One region of the Paenibacillus sp. sgz302191 genome, then DNA from elsewhere that is predicted to be linked to it. Evidence: a T-box and tRNA genes for the amino acid it is inferred to sense, from the RefSeq annotation. Region 1 holds a T-box; the other holds one or more tRNA genes.

The links. A T-box is a leader RNA that pairs with one kind of tRNA and senses whether it is charged. The one in region 1 lies ahead of ileS (isoleucine--tRNA ligase), so its partner is inferred to be a tRNA-Ile.
Region 2: it has a tRNA-Ile gene. The T-box ahead of ileS (isoleucine--tRNA ligase) is inferred to sense a tRNA for this amino acid. The anticodon was not compared.

The regions. Positions count from the first base shown of each region.
Region 1 covers NZ_JBYLHY010000003.1:387,472-397,458, reverse strand. Annotated here, with positions in the region: gene AC3G2T_RS06670 (ABC transporter substrate-binding protein) at 34-1,632, shown strand; gene AC3G2T_RS06665 (ABC transporter permease) at 1,673-2,617, shown strand; gene AC3G2T_RS06660 (ABC transporter permease) at 2,633-3,532, shown strand; gene AC3G2T_RS06655 (ABC transporter ATP-binding protein) at 3,576-5,606, shown strand; T-box leader at 5,715-5,970, shown strand; gene ileS (isoleucine--tRNA ligase) at 6,057-9,137, shown strand; gene AC3G2T_RS06645 (MerR family transcriptional regulator) at 9,298-9,987, shown strand, end outside.
Region 2 covers NZ_JBYLHY010000006.1:73,064-83,050, reverse strand. Annotated here, with positions in the region: gene AC3G2T_RS10690 (hypothetical protein) at 1-1,405, shown strand, start outside; gene AC3G2T_RS10685 (hypothetical protein) at 1,517-1,762, shown strand; gene AC3G2T_RS10680 (2'-5' RNA ligase family protein) at 2,086-2,598, opposite strand; gene AC3G2T_RS10675 (hypothetical protein) at 2,750-2,917, shown strand; tRNA gene AC3G2T_RS10670 (tRNA-Met) at 3,004-3,080, shown strand; tRNA gene AC3G2T_RS10665 (tRNA-Ile) at 3,093-3,166, shown strand; gene AC3G2T_RS10660 (hypothetical protein) at 3,281-4,420, opposite strand; gene AC3G2T_RS10655 (alpha/beta hydrolase family protein) at 4,621-5,529, shown strand; gene AC3G2T_RS10650 (Na+/H+ antiporter NhaC family protein) at 5,550-6,899, shown strand; tRNA gene AC3G2T_RS10645 (tRNA-Val) at 6,990-7,062, shown strand; gene AC3G2T_RS10640 (hypothetical protein) at 7,220-7,492, opposite strand; gene AC3G2T_RS10635 (hypothetical protein) at 7,653-8,081, opposite strand; gene AC3G2T_RS10630 (hypothetical protein) at 8,588-9,061, opposite strand; gene AC3G2T_RS10625 (right-handed parallel beta-helix repeat-containing protein) at 9,369-9,987, shown strand, end outside.

The DNA.
Region 1 (9,987 bases):
ACACCGAACCGGTAAAAAGAAAGGGGTACACAAATGAGAAAAAAGGTTTCGGCATTTCACCTGCTAAAAACAGCCTCCGCGCTTGCTATTGCAACCGCTTTCGTACTGGCCGGCTGCTCGAATGACGGATCGAAACAAGCGGCGGCTAATCAGGGCGCGGGAGCCGGCGGCGCGTCGGGCAAAAACGGAGGCACGTTGAAAGTGGTGCAGATCGGGAATCCGGTCGACCTGGGCTATCCGGCCGAGCAGCGCGTTATCGCCAATCTGTCCGTGTCCACGCCCGGGCTCGAGACGCTTGGGCGCTATGACGCGCAGGGCAAAATGACGCCGTGGCTGGCGGAGAGCTGGCAAGCCGACTATAACGCCAAGTCGATCACGTACAAGCTGAAGCAGGGCATCAAATTCCACGACGGAACCGACTTCAACGCGGAAGCCGTCAAATGGAACATTCAGCAGTTTATCGATGCCAAGCGCCCGGAAGTGAAAGGCATTCAGGCGATGGAGGCGGTAGACGCTTCCACTCTGAAAATCAGTTTGTCCGAATGGAACAGCAGCCTGGTCGATTCCATCTGCTTTTATGTGCAAATGATTTCCCCGTCAGCTTTCCAAAAAAACGGAGGCAAAGACTGGGCGATCAAAAATCCGGTCGGCACCGGCCCGTTTCAGTTCGTCAGCTGGGACAACGACGTCGAGATCAAGTGGAAAAAGAACGAGAATTACTGGCAAAAGGGCAAGCCGTACCTGGATGCCGTCGAGTACCGCATTATGGCCGACGCGACGACGGCGGCGTCGGCTTTTAAATCCAAAGAGCTCGATGTGCTGAATAACATGCTGCCGCAAACGGCCAAAGAACTGGAGGAATCGGGCAAATATACGATCGTCAAATCGCAATCCGGCCTCGGTTCGATCGGGACGGGGCTGATGCCTGACAGCGGCAATCCGGAGTCGCCGTTTGCCAATGTCAAAGTGCGGCAGGCGCTTGCCTATGCGATCGACGCGAAAAAAATCGCCGAAAGCACCGGGCAAGGCTACGCACAATATACGAATCAATGGGGGCTCCCTGGCTCCTGGTATTACACCCAGGATGTGAAAGGGTTCGCCTACGATCCGAATAAAGCCAGACAGCTGCTCGCGGAGGCCGGCTATCCGAACGGCTTCAAGACGAAGCTCGGCGGGCTGCAGGGCCACGAGCCGGTGTTGACCGCGGTTCAAAGCTATTTGTCGCAGGTCGGAATCGACGCCAAAATCGATCTTGTAGACGGCGCCAAATGGTCGCAGACGCTGACGTCCAAGTGGGACGGCATCTGGATCTGGGCTTTCCAGGTCGATGCCGACCCGCCGCTGCAAATGTCGCGCGTCTATGATAAGAACGGGGTTACGTATACGAAAAATATCGCCCATCCGGATAAAGTGCAAGCCATGCTCGGCGAACTGCGCGCCGCTCCCGACGAAGACACCAAGAAAAAACTGACAATCGAGATGGAAAAAGCGATCTACGATGAATTCACGATTGCGGTGCCGATCTCCGTACCGGTCGTCACGATTGCGAAGCAGCCGAACGTACAGGACGACGGGTTCGTCAAAACCCATGCCTACGTATGGACGCCGGAGGATGCCTGGTTGAAGAAATGAAGGAAGCGCGCCACCCGATTCCAACAAAGGAGAACCGTGAATGATTACGTATGTTATGCGCAGATTGGGACAGACCGTTCTGGTGCTGTTCATCGTGAGCGTCATTGTTTTCATGATCATGCACCTGCTGCCCGGAGACCCCGCTAAAATTATGCTCGGAACGAACGCTACACAGGAGCAGCTTGATTTGCTTACGAAAGAAATGGGGCTCGACAAGCCGCTGCCCGTGCAGTACGCGAATTGGCTCGGGCACGTGCTGCAGGGCGATTTGGGAAATTCGATCACGTATAAAGAAAAAGTGTCGCACCTGATTGCGGCCCGGCTGCCCAAAACGCTGTTTATCGGGGCTTTGGCCTTCTGCCTGACCGTGTTGATCGGCATTCCGGCCGGCGTGATCGCCGCCGTCAAGCGGGGAAGCGCCGTCGACTCGGCCATTACTTATTTTGCCAATTTCGGCATCGCGGTTCCGAGCTTCTGGCTTGCCGTTCTGGGCGTGTACTTGTTCAGCCTCAAGCTTGGCTGGCTGCCCGTCCAGGGGTACACGTCGCCGCTGGACGATTTCTGGCTGAGCGTCAAGAAGCTGATTTTGCCGGTCACGCTGCTTTCGCTCACTTCGCTCTCCTCGATTGCCCGTCAAACGCGGTCGGCGATGCTGGAAGTCATCCGGCAGGACTACATTCGGACCGCCCGTTCCAAAGGGATGAAGGAGCGGGTCATCATCGCCAAACATGCGTTCCGCAATGCGCTCATTCCGATCATAACGCTGCTGGGCCTGTCGCTTGGCTATTTGGTCGGCGGCTCGGTTTTTATCGAGCAGGTATTCAACATTCCCGGCATGGGCCGGCTCATGGTGCAGTCGATTTTCGGCAAAGATTACGTGGTCGTGCAGGGCTGCGTTCTGCTTATCGCCACCGTCGTCGCCCTGGCGAACCTGGGCGTCGATCTTGCTTACAGCTACATCGATCCGCGGATACGCTATAAATAACGAGGAGGGAACGACATGACGACGGAAATTGTGCGCGCCGAAGCCGCCGTATCCGGGCCGCCGCCGCGCACGAGCGATTTTGGCCGATTTTTGCGGGTCTTCCTTGCGCGCAAATCGGTGCTCGTCAGCTTGACGATTCTGGTCATTCTGGTGTTTGCGGCGATATTCGCGCCGCTGCTTGCGCCGTATCATCCTAACGAACAAAATTTAAGCGCCACCCTGCAGGACCCTTCCGTCCGCCATCTGCTTGGCACCGACTATCTCGGCCGCGATGTGCTCAGCCGGATCATTTACGGGTCCCGCGCTTCGCTGGCGGTCGGGCTTGTCGCGGTTGCGATCGCCGGCGGGATCGGCATGAGTCTGGGGCTCGTCGCCGGATATTTCGGCGGACTGATTGATTCGGTCGTCATGCGGATCATGGATGCGCTGATGGCGATTCCGCCCATCATCCTGGCGCTGTCGCTGGGCGCAGCGCTCGGAGGGGGGCTCGCCAACGTCATGATCGCCCTCGGGATCGCGCTCGTGCCCGCCTACGCGCGGCTTATGCGGGGACAGGTGCTGACCGTGCGCCACGCCGATTATGTCATCGCCGCAGAGCTGAGCGGCGCCGGCAATTTGCGGAACATGCTCGTGCACATCGTGCCGAACTGCATGTCGCCGCTCATCGTGCTCGTCACGATGAACCTGGGCAGCGCGATTTTGTCCGAGGCGGGACTGAGCTATTTGGGGCTGGGCATCGCGCCTCCGGGAGCCGCCTGGGGCTCGATGGTCAATGACGGCTACAAATATTTGGAGGCGCATCCGGTGCTGTCCTTCGCTCCCGGCGCGGCCATTATGGCCGTCGTCCTGTCGTTCAATATCGTCGGCGACGCCCTGCGCGACGCGCTGGATCCGAAGCTGAGAGGGAGCGGGTAAGCCGCAATCCGAATGAACATAACGCGCAGGGAGGCATAGCCGTATGGGACATTTGCTTGAAGTCCGCAATTTGCAAACTTATTTTACGATGGACGGCAATACCGTCAAGGCGGTGGACGGCGTTTCGTACTACGTTGACGAAGGCGAGATCGTCGCCATTGTCGGGGAAAGCGGCTCGGGGAAGTCCGTTACCCAATATTCCGGACTCCGGCTGATTCCCGCCCCGCCGGGCCGAATCGTCGGCGGCGAGGTGCTGTTCGAAGGCGCCGATCTGCTCAAGCTTCCGCCGAAAGGCGAGCGGTTGCGGGACGTCCGCGGCGGGAAGATCGGCGTTATTTTTCAGGAACCGATGACCTCGCTCAATCCGGTGCTGACGGTCGGAGAGCAGATCGCCGAATCGGTCGCGCTGCACTTGAAGTTGAATAAGGCCGATGCCCGGAAGCGGGCGGCCGAATTGCTCCGCACGGTCGGCATCCCGGACGCGGAGCAGCGGGCTGATTACTATCCGCACCAATTCAGCGGCGGGATGCGGCAAAGAATTATGATCGCGATGGCGCTGTCCTGCGACCCGAAAATTTTGATCGCCGACGAGGCGACGACGGCGCTGGACGTGACGACCCAGGCCCAGCTTCTGGAGCTGCTGCGGGATATCGTCAAGCGGACGAAAACCGCGCTCGTGCTCGTTACGCACAACCTGGGCATCGTAGCCCGCTATGCGGACCGCATCTATGTCATGTATGCCGGCGGCATCGTGGAATCGGGAACGGCGAAAGAGCTGTTCGGCGCTCCGCGGCATCCGTATACGGTCGGGCTTATGAAAGCCGTGCCGCGGCTGGACGATCCGAAGGACCGCAAGCTGGTTCCGATCGACGGGCTGCCGCCGAATTTGGCGGACAAACCGCATACGTGCCCGTTCATGCCCCGCTGCGCTTACCGGACCGCGGCTTGCGCAAGCAGTCCCGCGCCCGAGCTGCGCCAGGTTCGCGGAGAACATTACGCCGCCTGCCATGTCGATATTGCGGAGCGCCCGGGTGCGGACGCGCGGCTTGCCTCTTCGGCCGCCGCTGTTCAGGAACGGCCGAATCAGGGGCGGAAGGAGCAGGCTGAAACGCTGCTTGAAGTGAGACATTTGAAAATGTATTTTCCGGTGACGCAGGGGCTGCTCAGGCGCAAAGTCGCCGACATTAAGGCGGTCGACGACGTATCCTTCGAGATCCGCAAGGGCGAGACGCTCGGCCTTGTCGGCGAGAGCGGCTGCGGGAAAACGACCGTCGCCCGCACGCTTCTGCGCATGTACGATCCGACGGACGGGCAAATCCTGTTCAACGGGAAAGACATCGCCCGAATGCCGAAAAGCGAGCTGCGTCCCATCCGCCGCCATTTTCCGCTTATTTTTCAAGACCCTTACGGCTCTCTCGATCCCCGCCAGCCGGCGCGGCATATCGTCGGAGAACCGCTGAAAATCCATAAGCTGACGGCAAGCGCCGCGGAATACGAGGAGCGGGTGGAGGAGTTGTTCCGTCTGGTCGGCCTCGATCCGGCTCTGAAAAATCGCGTCCCGCACGAGTTCAGCGGCGGGCAAAGGCAGCGTCTGGGCATCGCCCGCGCGCTCGCCGGCAATCCGAGCTTTATCGTCTGCGATGAGGCGATTTCCGCGCTGGACGTATCGATTCAGGCGCAAATCATCAATTTGCTGGAAGAGCTGCAAACCCGGCTTAATCTTACGTATCTGTTCATCGCCCACGATCTGTCCGTCGTGCGGCATATCAGCGATCGCGTAGCGGTTATGTATTTGGGCAAAATCGTCGAAATCGCCGATTGGCGCACGCTGTACGAGAGCCCGCTCCATCCTTACACGCAGGCGCTGCTGGCAGCTGTGCCGATTCCCGACCCGTTCGTGGAGGAACGGCGCGAGCGGGTGCTCATTTCCGGCGAGGTGCCGAGCCTGCTGAACAAGCCGCAGGGCTGCAGCTTCTCGAACCGCTGCCCGCTGGCGAGCCGGGAATGCCTGGAGACCGAGCCCGCTTTGCGAACGGTGGCGGACGGGCATGGCGTCGCTTGCCTCAAAGCATGACACTTTCGCAGGGGGCTTTTTTCCGTGGGGAGGGGCTTGCGCGGGGGCTTTTGCCTGCTTGACATTTTGGGGAAATAGGTGTACAAATGAAATAATTGAATGTTCCGAACAAATTCGTTGACGAGAACGAGTACGTTATTTCCTTGTTCCCCAGAGAGTTGGCCTTGCGCTGAAAGCCAATGTACAAGATGTAACCGAAAATCCTCTCCGAGAAGGAAAGCTGAAGCAAGGAAGTAAGCTGCCCCGGGATTCCGCCGTTACAAGGAACGCGTATGATGGTACGCTGATGGAGGTGCCGCAGATCGGATTCATGCCGGTCGGTGCGGAACAAGGGTGGTATCGCGAGTTGAATCTCGTCCCTTACGGGGCGGGATTTTTTTGTTTTTTTCGCACCTTTTTCGGAGCTGTTAATTTGGATGGGATGAACCCAAAAAAGAGAGGGATACTCGCATGAGAAAAGTCGATGTGAAAGAAAAAGCCAGAACCCGCGAGCTGCGCGTTCTTGAGCAGTGGAAGCAAAACGATACGTTCCGCCAATCGGTGGAACACCGTCAGGGAAGGCCGAACTTCGTATTTTACGAAGGTCCGCCGACGGCTAACGGCAAGCCGCATATCGGGCACGTGCTCGGCCGCGTCATCAAAGATTTTATCGGCCGCTACAAAACGATGTCCGGCTACCGCGTCGTCCGCAAGGCCGGATGGGATACGCACGGGCTCCCGGTCGAGCTGGGGGTGGAAAAGCAGTTGGGCATTTCGGGCAAGCAGGAGATCGAAAAATACGGCGTCGCCGAATTCGTAAGCAAGTGCAAGGCGAGCGTTTTCGAATACGAGCGGCAGTGGCGCGAGCTGACGGAAGGGATCGCTTATTGGACGGATATGGAGCACCCTTACGTGACGCTGACGAACGATTACATCGAGAGCGTGTGGCACATTTTATCGACGATCCACGGCAAAGGCTTGCTCTACAAGGGCCACCGCGTCAGCCCGTACTGCCCGGATTGCCAGACGACGCTCAGTTCGCACGAAGTGGCGCAGGGCTATGAGGATGTCAAGGACTTGAGCGCGACGGTCATGTTCAAAAGCAAGCAGGGCGGCGAAAGCTTCCTCGCCTGGACGACTACGCCGTGGACACTTCCTGCGAACGTGGCGTTGGCGGTCCATAAAGACGTCGATTACGTGAAAGTAAGGCAAAACGGAGAGATTTACATCGTGGCCCAAAATCTCGCCGACAAGGTGATGACCGGCAGCTATGAAATCGTGTCCGTTCATAAAGGAGCGGAGTTCGTAGGCACCGCCTATGAGCCGCCGTTCGGCTATATCGGCGTAAGCAAAGGGCACATCGTCGTCGACGCCGACTATGTCAGCGATGCGAGCGGCACCGGCATCGTGCATATCGCTCCGGCGCACGGGGAAGACGATTACCGGACGGCGCGCCAGCATGGGCTCGATTTTGTGAACGTCGTCAAACCGGACGGAACTTATTCGGATACGATTACCGAATTTGCCGGCCGTTTTGTCAAAGATTGCGACGTCGACGTCGTGAAGCGCTTGTCCGAGCGCGGTTTGCTTTTTTCCAAGGAGCGGTACGAGCACAGCTATCCGTTCTGCTGGCGCTGCAAAACGCCGCTGCTCTATTATGCGATGGAAAGCTGGTTTATCCGCACGACAGCGGTCAAAGACGAGCTGATCCGCAACAACAGCGGGATCGAATGGCATCCGGCGCATCTGCGCGAAGGGCGCTTCGGTAAATTTTTGGAGGAGCTTGTCGATTGGAACATCAGCCGCAACCGCTATTGGGGCACTCCGCTTAACGTCTGGACGTGCCAAGATTGCGGCGGCGAATATGCGCCGGGGAGCCTGCGCGATTTGCAGGGCAAGTCGCTGCATCCGCTGGACGACAATCTGGAGCTGCACAAGCCTTACGTAGATGAAGTGAAGCTGCGCTGCTCCTGCGGCGGCACGATGACGCGAACGCCTGAAGTGATCGACGTATGGTTCGACAGCGGATCGATGCCGTTTGCGCAATACGGCCACCCGTTCGGCAACGAGGAGCAGTTCCGCGAGCAATATCCGGCCGATATGATTTGCGAGGGGATCGACCAGACGCGCGGCTGGTTTTTTAGCCTGCTGGCCGTATCAACGCTTTATAACGGCCAACTGCCGTATAAAGCCGTCATCTCGACAGGCCACGTCCTTGACGAGAACGGGCAAAAAATGTCCAAAAGCAAGGGCAATGTCATCGATCCGTGGGAGATCATTGAGGAATTCGGCACGGATGCGTTCCGCTGGGCGCTGCTGTCCGACAGCGCGCCATGGAACAGCAAGCGGTTCTCGAAGCAGATCGTCGCGGAGGCGAAGTCCAAAGTCATCGATACGATCAACAATACGCACGCTTTTTATGCGCTGTATGCAACGATCGACGGTTACAATCCGGACAATCATCCTGAGCAGGCTTCCGCAAACGAATTGGACCGCTGGCTTCTCTCGAGGCTGAACAGCACTGTGCGTCAAGTGGTGAAAGGGCTGGATGCCGTCGATTTCCTGAATCCGGCGAAGCATCTCGAAGCGTTCGTCGACGAACTGAGCAACTGGTACATCCGCCGTTCGCGCGACCGCTTCTGGGGCAGCGAAATGACGGCGGACAAGGTGTCCGCCTACCAGACGCTGCGCAGCGCGCTGCTGACGCTCGCCCGGCTGATCGCGCCGTACGCTCCGCTCATTGCCGAAGATATCTATGGCAATCTCGGCGGCGAAGGCAGCGTCCATCTGGCCGATTATCCGCAGGCGGACGAGGCCGTCATCGATGCGGCGCTGGAGAGCGGCATGGAGAAAGCGCGGCAAGTCGTCGAGCTGGCGCGCAGCATCAGAAACGAGACCGGAATCAAGACCCGGCAGCCGCTATCCGAGCTGATCGTGTCATTCGGCGGCGATTTCGACCTGAGCCGGTTCGAGGATATCGTCAAAGACGAAATCAACGTCAAGCAAATCCGCGTGGAACAGGACGACAACGGCTTCGTCAACTTCCAATTGAAGCTGAACCTGAAGGCGGCCGGCAAAAAATACGGGAAAATGGTCGGGCCGATCCAAAGCCATTTGAAGCAGTTATCCGCTGCCGAGACCAGGCAGGCTGTCGGCAACGCCTTTGTGGACGCAGTGATCGAAGGCGAAGCGGTGCGGATCGCTCTGGATGAGCTGCTCATCGAGAAGCAGGCCCGGGAAGGCTTCGCTTCCGCCTCCGGCTACCAGATGACCGTGGCGCTGAACACCGCGATCACGGAGGAGCTGGAGCAGGAAGGCCTCGTGCGCGAAGTCGTCCGCGCGATTCAAGACTACCGCAAAAAGCTCGATTTGCCGATTGAGCGGCGGGTGAATCTCGTTTTGGACGCCGATGCGCAGCTGCAGGAAGCGCTGCAGCGCTATGAAGCTGTTTTGCGGGACAATGTGCTCCTTGCCGGCATTCGTTTTGCTCAAGCGGCGGGCATGGAGTCCGTGCAGATCGGAGACCGCAGCTTCGGTTTGCTGCTTGAGTAAATCTAGTAACTGTAACCTAATCAGAGCCGTGGGCCTTATCGATGGACCCCCGGCTCTGATTTTGTTGGAATCCTGCGTGACCAGCTGCAGTCTTAGATAAAGCTTGAAGGTGACGTAACGTCACCGGATATAATAGAAATCACGAGAGGAGGACGAATGCTTGAAGCCGGAGGAACGCCAATACTTGACAACAGGTCAGCTCGCGCTGCGAACGGGAATGACTCTGCGCACACTCCGCTATTACGACAAGATCGGCTTGCTAAAGCCGGCACAGTACAACCATGCTTCCGCCCGCCTGTATAGCACAGAAGATGTGGCACGGCTGCAAAAGATCCAGATGCTGAAATACATCGGGTTATCCCTGGCCGAGATCAGTCAAATCATCCTGAACGATACAGCCCCGGAATTGGACCTGAGAGACTCTTTGAAGATGCAAAAAGATATCATCCGACACAAGATCGCTCATATGCAGTATGTGTACAGAACTATTGAAGAGGCGATAGGTATGGTAGATGAGCAGGGACAGGAAGTCGATTGGGAAGGTTTGGCGGACATTATCCAAACGATCCATAAGGAAAAGGACTGGAGCGAGCAGTACCATAATGCGGTTCGGCTGCAGGCAAGAATACGTCTGTACGACCGGTTTAGTCGGAACAAGCTTGGATGGCACCGGTGGTTTTTTGAACATCTGGCCGCGTTCCCCGGCCTCAAGATATTGGAGCTCGGCTGCGGTGACGCGGCGTTATGGCGAAGAAATGCGGACCGCATTCCCGAAACGTGGAGCATCACGCTCACGGATTTGTCGGCAGGGATGCTTGACGAGGCCCGGATGAGCCTGGGCGAACACAGC
Region 2 (9,987 bases), on a different contig from region 1:
GTCGATCCCGGGCAAAAGCGACCAGGAGCTTAGTTTTATGTCGGTTGTCGAACGGAGCGACGACGCGGCACTGACCAATATCAGCTGGGTGGACGTGGATATGGAAGTGTATCCGAAAAAAGAAACGACGCTGCTGAGCGTACCGCTCGACACTTCGATGGTTTGGAACGGAATCGACAGCAAAATTACGAATCAAACGGCGGTTCTGAAATGGGGAGAAACGTTCACTTTGCCGTCATTGCGTTCTCCTGTCGTCTTCCGGCCGATCGATATCCATAAAGAGGTAACGGCCAAAGGGGTTACCGCCGTCGTTCAAATCGAAGCGTCGAACCCGACTTCCGAGCGTCAAAACGTTCCGGTGTTCGCGCTGGACGGCAAAACCGAGAAAAGCGTTTATTCCGGCAACAGAGCGGAAACGTCCGTTTCTCTGGAAGCGGGAGAGAAAAAATATGTCCACGTCGTTATTCCGACGGATCTGGATACCGAATTTACAAGCCTGAATGTAGTAACGCCGGAGAAATACACGACCGCTGCGGGAGAGGAATCGTACCGCGTAGGCCGCATCAACATCTTGCTTCCAACCGGGGCTGCCGCGCAAAACTTGATCCCGGCTCCTAACTATACGCTGGGAACGCCCGTGAAGCTGGACTCTACGAACAAATATGTTCCTTCCAATGTCGATGTTTCGCTGGAAGAACTGCATGTGACAAGCAATGAAGACGACGGATTTAACACGGCTGTGGCTAAATTCAAACTGACCAACAACAGCGACCGCCCGATCCCGATTCCGGCAATTCAAGCGGAGTTGGTCAGCAAAGACGGCTTCTCATATGCGGGCAGCAGACAAAAAAATACCGCACAGACTGTTGTTCCCAAAGCGTCCTATGTCGTCAGTTACGCATTCGCGCTGCCGGCTTCCGAAACAGGCGAGGGGCTTAGAATGAATCTGTACAGCGGGCAAACGAACGGGGATACCGTCTACAAATCGCTGCTTGCAACGGCTAAAGTGCCTGTTCAAAAAGAATCTTCAGACAATGAGCTGAAGGTGTATCCTTATGACTTGAAAATCAGAGACTGGTCGATAACAGCTCTTTTCCAAGGTTCTGCCAATATTTACAACTACAAGCTAAAGCTTGATCTGGGTATTGAACAAAATAAACAGGTCACCGTAGACGAAAGCAGCTCCAGTCTTCAGTTCGATCTTTACGATAATGTCGGCAATCCGGTAGGAAGCGCGGTAAAACCACTGGCAGGCTCGGGCCGATTGTATAACGGAATGAACACGATTGCCCTGAACGTCAACTCCGGACAGCTCGATTTCCCGCTGACGGTCAAAGTTTACGAAGTATTCACTACAGAAACGAACCGCACCGCCAAACGTTTGCTCACTGTTTTCAAGCAATAATACGTACTCATACAATGGGGCTGTCCCTCAAGCGGCTTTTAGGCTGCCGGAGGGGCGGTCTCTTCTTTTTTTGAGCTGGATGGAGCGGGGCCGACAATTAGGCGCTGGCGCATGGTTGACATCAATGGCACCAATGGCTTCGCTGCGCTTGGAAAACCTGCAAAAGTGCAGGCTTTTTCCGGGAAACCGGCCCGTTTTAGAGAAAAGCCTGCGATTGTACAGGAATTTTCGACGAGTTTGATTCCGAGCCCATGTTCGCGGCGAAATTCCTGCACAATTGCAGGAATTTTTCACTATCAGCGCACCAACGAGCAAAAAACTGCACTTTTGCAGGTTTTCCCCGTGCTTTCAGGTTGATGTACTGCTCTGGTGGAGGGCAATTTTTAACATTCTCACTCTCTCAGATTTTTCGGGCTAAGCCATACCGTTCCATCATAGAGGGCTGGGAAATATTGGTCGCTGTTAAGTATCTCTAAGCGGGCAGGCTCGTGAGAGACTGTGTGCAAAGGAGGAAGGGTGTGAGTTGATGATGGAGTGGAGAGAGTGTTTGACTTGGTCAAATTTAACTTGAAGAGGCAGCGCTAAAGCAAACAAGTCGAGCAAAGGGATCGATTTAACCCGCTGCCCGACTTGTTTTGATCTGACAATTGAAGAAAGGGTTGCCCCTCGACAGTTTCTAGTCATCCGCGAAGCAAAAATGTTTGATAAACGGTCCAGGCTTCGTTCTCCGTTTGAAACAGGAGGTGAATGCGATCCACTTTGGAGCGCAAATCGACGGGGGTATGTCTCAAACTGGACAGGACATCGTGCAGCTCGTCGGCGCCAAGCATTTGCCCGATCGTCAAATGAGGGTTGTACAAATAAGGTTTGTCGGGTTCGGCGAGCAGCTCCGTACAAATGGCATTCCGCAAGTCGATCATCGGCTGCGTATCGGCAAGCGCTAAATAAATGACATGGTTGACGGGATAAAAAGAAGAGAACCGGTTGAAATGCAGCTCAAAGGGAGCTGCCGCTTTCGTCTTCTCCTCAAGATGCGCCGCGGCGGCGGCAAGCTTTTGCTCATCCCACACCTCTTTGTCGCGGAGGGTAAGATGGGGCTGAATCAAATTATAGTGAGGATCGTAGCGCTTCCTGTAGCTGTTCGCAGCGTCTTGCACTTCTTTGGACGGAAAAACGGCGATTCCACAGTTCATGAACACCCCTCCTAAGAACTAGCATATACCTATTATACCGCTTTCCTGCCGCTTCTAACACCTGTATCCATGAAATTACAAGACGCTCATAAGGATGGCCCGTTTTGGTTATGATAGGATTATTGATACTTAACAGACGGAGTGATTGTACATGCGTTGGGTGTATTGGGCAAAATTGTACGATTCCAAATTCCAGGCCGGCTGTTTGGCCAAGCGTATGGAAGAAGACTGGTGGATTTACGGATACGAATGCCCTCAGGAAGTCGAGGTATACAAATCGAAAAAAGGGCGTTTCGGCGTCAGGTACAGCACTTTGTAAAGCAGTTCTGTACGGTAAAAAAATCCTTGACTTTCCATTTGCATTTAGTGTATATTTAATTTTGTCGCTATTAGCGGCAATAACGACGCGGGGTGGAGCAGCCCGGTAGCTCGTCGGGCTCATAACCCGAAGGCCGCAGGTTCAAATCCTGCCCCCGCAACCAAATCTTTCATACGGGCCTATAGCTCAGTTGGTTAGAGCGGTCGGCTCATAACCGATTGGTCGGGGGTTCGAGTCCCTCTGGGCCCATAGCTGAAACCCTTTGCAGAGCAAGGGTTTTTTGTTTTTTTTCGAACGCCGGAGCGCGCTTATTGCCGCGCGCTCCGGCGTTCGTGTTCGGCCGCGCAAGCTGAGTGGCGGCCGTCAAGTGATTTTGGCGATGCGGATGTACCATCGCGCATCGGTGGAGGCTCTTTCGAGGCGGAACAGAATTCGCCTCGTTTTCGGCGCGGTCGCGCGTTCCGGCGTAGCCGAAACATCGACCGCGGTTTCAAGTTCGAGGAGCTGGGACGTATCCAGCTCCGGGAATTTCGACAGGCGGTGCATGCTGCGCACATGCACCGCCTGTTCTTGCCCTGTGGCGGCCTGCAGCAGCTGCAGGTCGCCTTGATTGGCGGCAGCGATCCAGACGTCGATCAGCTGCCAGGGCGAGAGCTTGCTGATGTACTCCGTCAGCAAGCCGGCGGCTCTGTGCACCATGACCTGGTGCGCAGGATCAATGGAGCGGGAGCCGTGTGTCACGCTCCCGAGAAAATGGATGCAGAAATGACCCTTGAAGTCATTTCCGGGAATACCGTCGCCGCCGTGCGGCATGCCGTGCATGGAGGCGGCCAGCGTGCGGCCGTTCAGCTTCACCAGAACGGCCCTCCGGTTCCAGCTCCAGGCGCCGCCGTAGATGCGTTTGAGCGTCGCGGAGTCGGTCTTCGTCAGCGGCTGCACGTCCGCATGGCTGCTTCCGGCGCGGCGCTGCCCCTGGAAGCTCAGACCCGATTCCACGTCGGTAATCGTGAAGCTGCTGTATTTGGGCAGCACCCGGCTGGCCTCCTCCCAGGGGAGCATTTCGCCATAGTGCTTGGCTCTTAGCGACTGCACCTGGTTTTTCAAGTCTTTTTGCACGCGGCCGCTTACGGCCAGCTTCATTTTACCCGCAAGCTCAATGACCTCTCCCTCAGGCGTAACACCGAACGTTTTCGTTTGCCCCTTTTGCACATAAGTTAGCACGGTATCGGGCGGCAGCGCTTCTTCATAGGCGGCCCCCGCTGTCCCTTTTTCCAATTCACGAATCATTTTTTTATCTTTAAAATCCGCAGTTGTTTCATACCTCGCTTGCGGCGCAGCTTTAACGCTTAGATGAATTTGTCCGGCGTTTGCCGGTTCCGCGGCCTGGACGGCTCCATCCGGTTCGGCTGCAAGGAGCGAAACATGCAGGCACGACAACAGCTGAATCATCGCAAAAACGCTTGTTAGCCTGAAAAACCGGCGGCATAATGCCTTTCGGTGCATGGATAGGGGCCTCCTCTTGAGGAAAAGTGACTGCTCATACTCTACAATGAAGTTTTTGCTGGATACGCCGAAAATATGAACTCAAAAGCAAATCCATTTTGCGCCCGGACATATTCTCTCCTGAACAGATTGTGGTAAAATATACGAAAACATGGAGCGTTGAAGGCGTTCTTTGGAACCCTATCGAAAGGAAGATGAGAATGACGGCAAAGCAGCCTTTTCAATTGAATATGGGAGAAAATCGGACGATTCGCGCGGATTTTTATCCTGCAACCGTGCAGCCGGCCAAGGCGACCCTTGTGATCTGCCACGGATACAAAGGCTTCAAGGATTGGGGGATGTTTCCGTTTGCGGCAGCCGAGCTGGCGGAGCAAGTGGACGTTGTATCGATGAATTATTCCCATAACGGAGTCGGAGCCGATCTGCTTGAGTTCACAGAGCTTGAAAAATTCGCAAAAGCCACGTATTCAAAAAATCTTGAAGATCTTGATGCGATGGTCCGTTTGATCGGTTCCGACGTATTTTTGCAGACAATGAACGAAAACAGAGCGGAAACCGTCTTGTTTGACAGGCATGAAATCGAAACATTCTCCGGTGCGCGTGCGGCGCGTCCGATTATTTTGCTCGGGCACAGCCGGGGAGGCGGGGAATGTCTTATCTATGGATTGGATCATTCGAGTTTTGTTGCGGGTGTGATCAGTTGGAACGGCATTACGGACGTCAACTTGTTGACCGAGGAAAATATAGCGGAAATGCGGGCAAATGGCCGTACATATACGATGAATGGCCGAACGAAGCAGCTTATGCCGCTTGATCTGGAAATTTTGGAGGATATGGAGCGGGAAAAGGAACGGTACGATCTGGTTGGCCGAATTGGCGGCGCGGCGATTCCGATCTTTTTGATCCAGGGCACTGAAGACGGGGATAAACGAATCGGCGGCTCCGCCCGGCTTGTGGAGCGAAATCCCGGCGTTCAATGGATAAAGGTGCCGGATGGCGATCATACCTTCGGGGCCGTCCATCCTTTTCAGGGTGAGACTGCGCCGCTTCGGCTGGCTATAGCCGAGACCAAAAAGGCAGTTCGCAGCATACTGGGCCAAAAAGAATAAGGAGTAGGGGGGGCAGGGCGATGCTGACTGCGGGCCGGCTGGTATTTACTGTAAGTGTGACGATCATCGGATTAGCAGCTGCCTATGCGCTTCAAATTCCTCTAGCCCTTGGATTTATGTTGGGGCTTTTTACTTTGATTTTTTATAGCCTGCGGGCAGGCAATACCGTTCGATCTACCGCATCCCAAATGTTGAAAGGGATACAGCATACCAGAGAAGTGATATGGATTCTTGCTTTAGTCGGTTTGATTATCCCTGCCTGGACTGCCAGCGGTACGATTCCGTTTATGATCGACGGGGGGATTTCGCTCATCGATCCGGCTTTTTTCGTCACATTTGCGTTTGTGGTTTCCTTGATTATCTCTATGCTCCTGGGAACGTCTACAGGAACGCTAAGCTCCGTCGGAATCCCGCTCATGGGGTTGGGCGCCGTGCTGCAAATTCCGCTTCCTCTCATCGCCGGCGCGCTCGTATCCGGAGCGTTCGTGGGCGACAGGATGTCGCCGTTTTCCAGCGCCCATCAGCTGACGGCGGCTTCCACAGGCGTGGCTGTGAAAAGGCAATTCAAAGCATTGCTCCCGACCACAGTCGGTGCGATTGGATTGTCGGCCGTCTTTTTCGTGGCGCATGATTTGAACGGAGGCTGGCACAAAAGCGGCGTATCCGCCTTGCAGGAGCAGTTTCGCGGCGGATTTGCCTATAGCTTGTGGCTGCTGCTGCCTGTGCTTATTCTTTTAGGATCCATTTTGTTCCGTATCCGAACGAGGAATGCCTTTATTTGTTCGATCGCGGCTGCAGTTGCCGCCGGTACTATTTTTCAGCATATTCAGTGGAACGAATGGATTCGCGTTTTGTGGGACGGATACCATTCCGGTGCGTTTACTTCCCTGCAAACAAAAGGGCTGTCAGGCATGATCGAGCTGATGATTCTTATTGCGCTTGCCGGTGCGTACAACGGCATCCTCGAAGCGAATCAAGCTCTGCAGCCATACATGCAAAAGCTGCTCGGCACCACGTCCTCACTCTTCGTTGCCACGCTGCGGGCATCTCTTTTCGGACTAGTGCTTAGCCTCATATCCTGCACGCAAACGTTGCCGATCATGATGACCGGACGCAGCCTGCTGCCGATTTGGGAGCTGCGGTTTCCCCGCAGCCAGCTCGCCCGTGTCGTCGCGGATTCAAGCCTCGTTTTCGCCGCCATCATCCCTTGGAACATGCTGGCCATCGTATGCGGTACGATTCTTGGCGTGCCGGCGGAAAGCTATCTCCCGTATGCGCCGTTTTTGTGGACGCTGCCCTTGTGCACATGGACGTGGTCCCTCGCAAAGAGCAATTGGAGGGTGAAGAGGGGGATGGATATTTCAGCCTGACATGCAGCTAAAATGAATGAATAAAAAAAGTTTAGAAAAGTTGTTGACAATTAGATAAATTCTTGATATATTACTACTTGTCACTGAAACGACTTGTTAGCTCAGCTGGGAGAGCACCATCTTGACAGGGTGGGGGTCAGTGGTTCGAGCCCACTACAGGTCATATAGAAAAACCCTTGATTATCAAGGGTTTTTTGCATTTCTGAGACTTTGTCTACTTGTAAATGATTGCAAAAATCGGTTCCTGGTCAAGATTTGGTCAAGAATGCTCTTTTCGGCCAAAAATAAAAGCTCACTCGATATTGGATGAGTGAGCTTCACTACATTTTTCGTTTAAAATCCCGAATATATGAGTCCGTTTCAATGGATTTTACGGAGAGCATTTCAAGAATGCGATCTTGCCTTTCTTGTCCTTGCATCAGTTCTTTGACAATGCTTTTGACTTCTTGCATATCCGACCCCAGCGTATCGGCTTTGCTCTCGAACCGATCAGTTTTGTCCTCAAGCGTCTTCAGCCTGTTGTTATTTTCCCCAACCATTTTGATTAGTGTTCCCAGCATTTCTTCCATGCGGTTTAATTGGTTGTCCTTCATCCGTTTAGCCTCCTGTTAGTAATTTAAATATAACATAACATGGCAAAACTCTGCTTGTAAACTTATTGTTCAGCATCCCATCCATTATCGTACAGCCTTAAAAGCCGAAACCCTTGATTTCTAAGGGCTTTCGGCTTTGTCTGCTTTTAGATATGCCGGATTACACTCCGAAATAAATTTTTGCGGATTCGCTGTCGGCTTGATATTGGGAATAGATCCGGTCAAGCTCCCATTGGTCATAAGCATGATTCCAATCTTCGATAACTACTCTATCCAATTCGGTTTTATAAGCTTGATAGCTGGAATAGTTTAAAAGATCCAAGCGGGGGGTTCCGGTTCCCAAGCCGTTGTAATAAGGGGTCGCAATCGCAATATCGGCTCTGTAATGTCTATATTGCTCGTCAAGCTCCCATTGATCGTGGGCATTGTTTCCATCAATTGCATATTGCTTCTCCAATGCTGCTTTATATGTGTTGAATGTGCTGTAGTTGTGCAAATTAACCAGCGGGTGAGCAGAGGCGGCCGAAGCGACTGTGAACAGCGAAGCGGCGACAGCAACGGATAGTACGAATGATTTTACATTTTTCATAAATAATCCCTCCACAATATATGTTTGGTTTGTAATACAATAAAAGCATATAAAATAAGGGATTATATTACAATATGTTTACCAAAAAATAACATTACTAGCGGTGGATTCAACTGTTCCAAACAACAGCAGCACAAAATAAAACCTCCTGACCCGGAAGTCAGAAGGCATGTTTTGCAGCTCAGCTTATTTGTTTCTTATGTAAGCTCAATTCGTAGTTTCGATGTAGGCGTAGCTAGGAGTCAGCTGTATTTGAAATAAACCGGTCCGGAGGTTCATTTTGCTCGTTGTCATCACCAATAGAAATACCAATTATAAATAATACGGCTATCAGCAAACAAATGATTTGTATCATAAATGTCCCCCCTTTTATTCGAATATTAGCAGATTTTCAAAATGAATTCTGTTTGAAAATAAACAAAATTGCAATTTTTTTCATCTATTGAAAGAAAAAAACGTCCCCGTAACATAACAAAAGGGGCTGCTTGAAAGCGGCCCCGGGCGTATCAGGAAGTTTTGGATTTTTTGGTCGTGGCAGTATGTTTGACGGTGTACAGCTTGCTGTTGAAAATTTGGTTTCTGATGAATTTCCCGATTTTTTGTTTGGTTTTGGCCGTGTCAGCCGCTTTGATTGTGCCCTTCTTGGCTGCCGCGTCAATTTCCTTGTCGGCAATGTCGATGAGCTTTTGTTCGAAAGCTTGTTCCGGAAAGCCTTTCTCTTTAGCAATTTTGGCCAACGTAACGTGTTTGGCTAATTCGGCGTAGATCGTTTTTTCGTCTGTTTTTAAAACGGAAGCGGAGTTGGCAACCAGTTGAGCGGTTGACCATCGAGCATAATTTTGCGCAACGTTTTTGGTGTGAACGGTATGCTTGGCCGTCGTTTGGGCATACGCATTGCCGCTTAATAAGGTGGAGCTGCCGCCTAACAGCAATGCTGCCGCGGCTAAAACAGCGGCTGATTTTTTCCTGATACTGCTCATTTTTCGATCACTCCGGCTCTCAATATGTACTACAAAAGAAATGTAGCATTCAATTATGAATGCTACCTTAAAATGAGATGAATTTTCCAAATTTTCACTTTGGGCTGGCGATTTATTTGGAAGTCTCGCGGTGATGTCCGCCGCCATGGTAGTGTCCGTCATGATAGTGGCCGCCGTGCCATCCATATCCGAATGGGCGTTGCTCCGTCAAACGGATCGACTTGGGGCGGTGCTATTTTCATATCTTGGAACATATGAAGAAGTGAAGCGAAATAACAGGACCGCAGAAGGCGGGGAGGTGATGCCAATGTTCAAGTACGATATTACGAATTATGGGGCGGTAGGAGACGGAAATTCGGATCAAACGGTAAAAATCATGGATGCCATCAGCGCGGCCGCAGCGGCAGGAGGAGGAACCGTTTATGTGCCGAACGGGGTATTTTTAGTGGCAAGCGCGATCACCATTCCGTCCAATATTTCGCTGGTAGGGGAAGGGGAGCTTTCGATTCTTAAAGCTTCTTCGAGTTTTGCGGGCTCTGCGGTGGTGATTACGAATGGGAGCTTGTCAACCGTTTCCAATTTGACTTTTCAGTTAAATACGTCCGGAGAAATCGGCATTTATATTGCCGGGGGGACTTCCGTGCTGACCATTTCGAATGTGTGCTTTTTAGACGGTACGCAGGGTGTCGCCATCAATAACGGTTCGACGACTTTTGTGAACGGCATTTCAATTCTTCAGTGCAAGTTCGGTAATGTCGGATACGGCATTTTACTGAACAATAGTGCCCGGGGCAGAGGACTGCTCGTCCAAGGGTGCTCGTTTTTTAACGGGGGATACGATTATATTGAAATTAATTTGGCTGATTTCTCGAATATTTCCATCGTGGGCAATTATTTTGATTTGTTGTCCAACGTAAGCGCGAGCG